2 linked regions of the Dyadobacter chenhuakuii genome follow. The protein of the gene in region 2 interacts with the protein of the main gene of each other region in a pairwise test. Links are inferred from orthologs where the notes say so. Each region holds a gene or a part of one and is shown on either strand. Other genes may lie near its edges. The genes, in order: ruvC and ruvA.

Evidence for each region.
Region 1: the proteins of ruvA (region 2) and ruvC interact in binary tests that used the Escherichia coli proteins (3 or more experiments, as listed by UniProt). The link is inferred for Dyadobacter chenhuakuii from one-to-one orthologs.

The regions. Positions count from the first base shown.
Region 1 is NZ_CP098805.1:2,290,894-2,294,188, forward strand. Bases 80-3,044 are described here. They hold ruvC (crossover junction endodeoxyribonuclease RuvC), read right to left. Parts: upstream 1,872-3,044; coding sequence 1,287-1,871; downstream 80-1,286. Other genes in these bases: NFI80_RS09455 (zinc-dependent metalloprotease), read left to right, coding at 80-1,284; NFI80_RS09465 (lysylphosphatidylglycerol synthase transmembrane domain-containing protein), read left to right, coding at 1,879-2,898; NFI80_RS09470 (glycosyltransferase family 2 protein), read left to right, coding at 2,903-3,044. Outside these bases: more of NFI80_RS09455, read left to right, coding at 1-79; more of NFI80_RS09470, read left to right, coding at 3,045-3,295.
Region 2 is NZ_CP098805.1:3,596,803-3,600,055, reverse strand. The notes cover bases 326-3,248. They hold ruvA (Holliday junction branch migration protein RuvA), read left to right. Parts: upstream 326-1,453; coding sequence 1,454-2,044; downstream 2,045-3,248. Other genes in these bases: sov (T9SS outer membrane translocon Sov/SprA), read left to right, coding at 2,143-3,248; NFI80_RS14845 (lytic transglycosylase domain-containing protein), read left to right, coding at 326-1,422. Outside these bases: more of NFI80_RS14845, read left to right, coding at 1-325; more of sov, read left to right, coding at 3,249-3,253. UniProt on the Escherichia coli protein: The RuvA-RuvB-RuvC complex processes Holliday junction (HJ) DNA during genetic recombination and DNA repair.

The sequences.
Region 1 (3,295 bases), 1.3 Mb from region 2 along the record:
AGCCCTAACACCATCCATTTTTTCGGCGCCAGATGGGACGACGTTTTCGCGATGAGCTTCAATGCGTTGCTCAAACGCAAGGTCGACGGAACATATGACAGAAGTTTTGCCAACGAAAAGTTTTTCTCGGACGAATTAGCGCCGCTTGTGATCACCGCTTCAACGGGTGTATTTTTCAAAACATTTGACCGCGGCGTCGGGCGGTTCCTGAATGGCGAATGGACATTTTACGGCCAGGATGTCCTTGGCAGCAATCACGTGATTTGCGTTGCAGCGGATGCCGCGGATAATGCATGGGCAGTAATGGAGGGTGGCCTGGTCTATTCATTTAAAGATAATCATTGGGCTCCGCAGCCTCATTTGAATGGTTATCCAGGCATTGCAGGCATTGCTTTTGACAGCCAGCAGAATCTTTTTGCCTATGGTGAATGGGGTGTTTCGAAACTGAGAAAAAATTCCGAAACCTGGGAGCCGCTCTTCTCATTGCCAGGTTACATGATCCGAAAAATCATTTTTGACAAAAACAATCAAATGTGGGCGGCTGCTTACGGTTATCCCGATCAGAATTACGAGCCGCATGCATTGATTAGGTATAAAGACCAAAAAACAACCGCTTATGCCGATGGCCTGAATATACTAAAAGAGCCGTTTGACATTACTATTTTCAATGATAAGCTGTTGATTCTCACAACCGGAGGCGAAATCCACTCGTTTCAGGAAAACGAGTTCCAGCGCTTCCAGCCCAAAGCATCCTACAATGCCGGCGAAGAAATAACCGTGACGCTGACCACAAACACGACTTTTGGAAAAAATAACGAAACCACCTTTGTCCTGCGCAACACCGCCAACAACGCAATCACAAAAATTACCGGCGTGAACATGACGGGCAGGGCTTACACCCTAACGATTCCAGCAGACATTATGGGCGGCACTTACCAGCTGAGAACCGCAACCACAGAACCGGAAGTGACTAGCAATGAAAGTGTTGCATTCAAAATCATGGCATCTCCCAATGCTAACAGGCCTGATGAAGTTACTTTGATGCAGAATGTTCCTAACCCAGCCGGTGCGAGCACGGACATTGCTTTTTTCCTCCCCGCTGATGAACAGATGACATTGACCTTATATAATGTTAAAGGACAAAGGATCAAATTATTAGCAGACGGCAAATTTCCTGCGGGCTGGCACATTGCGAAGCTTGACGGGCCGTTGCTTCCATCGGGGATTTACATTTATCAGCTCAAAGCCGGCAATGTGACGAAAACACTGAGAATGGTACGCTGAGGTTATTTAACGCGCTGCGGATTCTCGCTTACAAACGCGCCCCAGCCGCCTTTTTTAGATTTTTTGGAAGAGCCGGCTGAAACAGAAGCAGGTGAATTGGCGTGATATTGGTGGCAAATGGCAATCGCGATTCCGTCGGTGGCGTCCATAAATTCGCGGCTCAGTTCCATGTTCAGGATTTTTTCCAGCATATAGGCAACCTGCTCCTTGGAAGCGCTTCCGCTGCCTGTCACCGACTGTTTAACCTTTTTAGGCGAATATTCGACGATCGGAATGTCCCTGGCGAGGGCGGCGGCCATCGCCACGCCTTGCGCGCGGCCAAGTTTGAGCATGGATTGCGGATTTTTGCCGTAAAATGGATCTTCAATCGCCATTTCGTCGGGCAGATATTCCTCGATGAGCTGGGTGATGCGCTCAAAGATTTTCTTTAACTTCAACTCGTGCGTAGTATATTTGCTCAGATGAATCACACCATATTGAACCAAAGTAATGTGCTGGCCTTTCACCGAAATCACCCCGTAACCCATCACCTGGGTGCCGGGATCGACTCCAATAATCACTTTTTCGGTAGCGTCGGTTTGCTGCATTTTAATCATGGTGCAAGATAAGGAACTCTCCCCTGCCAAAGAAAAAAGAAACCTGCAAAACCTCCTCTGGCTGGGCAAGCTCATCATCACGCTCCTGATCCTGAGTTACATCTATAAAACATTCCGGAATGAGCAAAAAGGCATCGGCGACGTCGGCGCTGTTTTTCATGATATCCTTGTGGTTGATCATTTCCCGATCTTGTTTATTATGCTGCTGCTGGTGCCCGTCAACTGGGCGCTTGAAAGTTTGAAATGGCAGCAACTGGCAAAAAAAGTGGTTGATATCAGCTTCCGGGACGCATTTCGGGGCACATTAACCGGCCTTGCATTTGGCGTTGCGGCCCCGGCGCAGCTTGGCGACACCATCGGGCGCGTGGCTGCATTGAAGTCGGACCGGCGGCTGGAAGCGATTGGAGCAGCGATTGTTTCCAATGGCATTCAGTTTTACATTTCCGTGGTGGCCGGTGCGGTGGGCTGGTTTCATTTGCAGGAAAAAATAGGGCTTTCTCTGCAAAGCAAACAGGTGATTAATGTAGTCCTTGCCGTGGTGATTATTTCCGGGATTTTGGTTATACAGTTCCGCAAACCACTCACCGACTGGCATCCTAGGCGCAAAGTTTTCCAGAAAATGCACACTTATCTTCGCATTATCGGCAATTACGCTGCATGGGATATTGGTGTTTCTACGTTATATGGGTCGCTGCGTTACGCCGTGTTCCTGAGCCAGTTCGTCCTGGCGCTATCCCTTTTCAACTTTCCCGTTCCTGCGCTTGAACTCGCCTCTGCGGTTTCGTTGATTTTTCTGGCCAAAACGCTGATCCCGGCTATCAATGTGCTGGGTGATCTTGGGCTGAGGGAATTCACTGCTTTGCTGGTTTTTAAACAATATCATTTGCCTGCGGACGAGATTATCGCGGCAACTTTTTTGGTCTGGATACTCAATGTGCTCGGACCGATCCTGATCGGGATTTTCCTGATCTGGAAATATAAATGGAGTAAGATGAAATTTTCCGGCTCCAATAACTAATTCAATGACAACCCATTATATAACTTCCTGGCTGATTCCCCTACTCTGGCTCGTCATTTTGAGTTACTCGGTCTTTACATTCATTCTTACCTTTTTCTGGAATCGGATCAAGCCATCGGGTGTTTTTAAGTTTGATAAACGGATCTTCATCACGGTCATTGTCCCGGTGCGGAATGAGGAGGATAACATTGGTTTGCTGCTCAATGATCTGGATAAGCAACATTTCCCGCATGAGCAATTCGAAGTACTCATCATGGACGACAACTCCACCGACCGCACTGCGGCGATCGTCCAGGCGCTTGCTGCCAAATCGCAGGTAAACCTTCATCTGATCACGCTGCCCGACACGGCTACGACCTCTCCCAAAAAGCGGTCGATTGAAACGGCCATATCACGT
Region 2 (3,253 bases):
GCCCTGCCCGCTGTTGAAGAATTTGGGAATACACCGGCAATTCCGGAAGAACTGTTGAAAGAGCGGTTTGCCAAACTTGAAAAATCAATTCCCCTTACTTACCACAAAACTTCCCACGAGTTTGTAGAGTATTTTATTTATAAAAAGGCAGAATTCACTCAGACAATGATGGAGAAGATGCCGCTCTACTTCCCCATTTTTGAAAAAACGCTGGCCAAGCACGGTTTGCCGACAGAACTTAAATATCTGTCAATGATCGAGTCGGGGCTTAACCCAACCGTGATCTCTCATGCAAGAGCAGGCGGTTTGTGGCAGTTCATGCCGGCGACCGGCCGTGAATTTGGTCTTTATCAGGACAAATACATTGACGAACGCTTCGAGCCTGTGAAAGCGACCGAGGCTGCCTGCCGTTATCTGAAACAACTTTACAATATTTTTGGTGACTGGGAGCTTGCATTGGCTTCCTATAACACAGGCCCGGGCAATGTGAAACGCGCCATGCGCCGCTCACGCGGAACCACGTTCTGGACCATCTACAATGTCCTTCCCCGCGAAACCCGCTCATATGTTCCGCAATACGTTGCGATGAACTATATGATGAACTATGGTAACGACCACGGCATTTACCCGGCCCAAACCGAGTTCCAGATCCCTAACGACACCATTCATATCAACGGCTATATTGATTTGCTGGCATTCTGCAAGAACAGCAACATCAATTTTGATGACATTAAGAAATTAAACCCGCAAATCACCAAAACGTCCCTGCCGGACCAGACCCGGGATTTCGTACTCAAAGTGCCGAGTATGCAATACACTTACCTGGTTAGCAACCGGAACTCCATTATGGATTCCTGCACCCGCAGATTGCTTCTTCAACCGAATGTAATGGTTGCAAAGCTGGATAGCACTGCATTAGACTCGATGGGTAAAAATCCTGCTTTTCCTTATGCCACAATGGTTAGCCAGCAATCAACTTCGGAGTACGACGAAGATCTGGATGAAGAGCATGACGAAATAGTTTTACAAAAGACACGTACAAAAAGAGCTACACACACCGTTAGAAGAGGAGAGAGTTTAAACTCGATCTCAAAGAAATACAGAGTGTCGGTTTCTGAGCTTAAAAAATGGAATCATTTACGCCGCACCAACATTGCCAGGGGTCAGCGTCTGGTGATTCTGAAAGAAGTGAAAGAGCCCGTTCGCGCTGCGAGAGTTGCAGCAAATTCGACTCCAGCGGTTAAAAAGGAAATTGTAAGAAATGACAGGCATACTAAAAAGCGTTACCATACAGTTCAGAAAGGGGATACGCTCTGGATTATTTCACAACGTTACGGACTGGAAATAGGACAATTGAAAAAGAAAAACAGAATCAGAGGAAATGCGATTAAACCAGGCCAAAAATTGATCGTTTCCAGCTAGTGAACAAGAGTCAATTACACATACTATTTATATGATTGCCTACGTTAACGGAACTGTAGTCTACAAAGATCCGGCTTATGCCATTATTGATGTAAACGGATTAGGCTATGAAGTTCGGATTTCATTACAAACCTATACTTCACTGCCTGAACTGGGCGAGCGTTGCAAACTTGTAACGTACCTGAATATACGGGAAGACGCCCACATACTATACGGGTTTTGGGGAAGTGATGAGAAAAAGCTTTTCCTAGACCTGATAGGCATTTCGGGTGTAGGGCCATCAACGGCCCTGGTTATGTTATCGTCGCTTTCTTCATCGGAAATACGACAAGGAATAATAGATGAAGACCTGCGATTGATCCAGTCAATTAAAGGCATCGGGTCCAAAACTGCTCAGCGCGTAATACTTGAATTAAGGGATAAAATTCGCAAGGAAGATCTGGTGTCTACCGGTCCGAGGACCATAGACAATCCTTCCGGCACTGTGAAAAGTGAGGCGCTTGCTGCACTGGTTACACTGGGAATTCCCAAAGCCACCGCAGAAAAAAGTCTTGACGCTATCATCAAGCGTGAAGGTCAGGCGGTCACCGTTGAGAATCTTATTAAGTTGGCACTTCGATAACCGAACTGTAATGATATTTGGTAAAAAAATTTACGATAGTAAAGTCGTTTTGATGGATTTGATTGTAGCTGCAACCTTCTCTAAATAAGTATTATACCTTGTCATCAACGATTTACTCCTTTCTTTTTAAGGCATTAACCATATCAACAGGCGCTGTTCTGTTAGCGAATGTATCCGTTGATATGGACGAACCTTATTCCGGGCAGGCGCAGGACTGGGCAATTATTGCCGATACTGTAAGAGAAGATACTTCCAAAAAGAAAATAGATAGGTCTGGTAGTCAGCTTATTATGCGTTGGAAAGATTTTTATTCCAACCGCATTGCTGAACCAAGGCCACGCTCCCCGTTTTATCTCCGTGATCCGGCCAATGTATCCATTCAACTGGACAGCGCTGGTAAAGTAGCCGTTTCCGAAAGCATACAGACCCCGACTGGTAACTTCAATTACCGGGCGCCGGAACGGATGGATCTTTCCACTTATGACAAGATTCAGGAAGATCGTGCATTCAAAAGTCTGCTGCGCGAATATGCTGGCAGGCAGGATGGAAAAAGTGCCATGGGGTCGCGGGGGCTATTGCCTAAACTGGACATTCCGCCTGGACTTTCCAAGTTGCTGGGAGATGATTTTATCAATTTCAAACCCACCGGTTTTGTGTCGCTGGATCTGGGCTTAATGCACCAGTTCCTTGATAACCCGGCCATCCCGATACGGCAACGCAGGAATACGCAGTTCATTTTTAATGAGCAGATCAGCATTAATTTTGATGCAAGGCTAGGTGATCAGCTTGGTTTCCAAACCAACTTTGATACAAAGGCTAATTTCAACTTTGAAAATGCCATTAAGCTGAATTATAAGAACCCGGAAGAAAGTTTTATCCGGAAAATTGAAGCAGGTAACATCAACTGGGCCATTAACAGCCAGCTGATTCCCGGCGTTCAGAACCTTTTTGGTTTGAAAACGGACCTTCAATTCGGCCGGTTAAGCGCAACTGTTGTAGCCTCGCAGCAGAAATCCAGTAAAGAGAGAATTGTTTTAAGAGGAGGGGCGCAAAGCAGGGATTTTGAGTTACGTGCCGATACTTACGACGAAAACCGAAATTTCTTCCTGTCGCAATATTTCCGGAACATTTACGAGAGCTCGTTGAAGAACACGCCAACCATTACATCGGGCGTGACGGTTACGCGTATGGAGGTGTATGTTACTAACC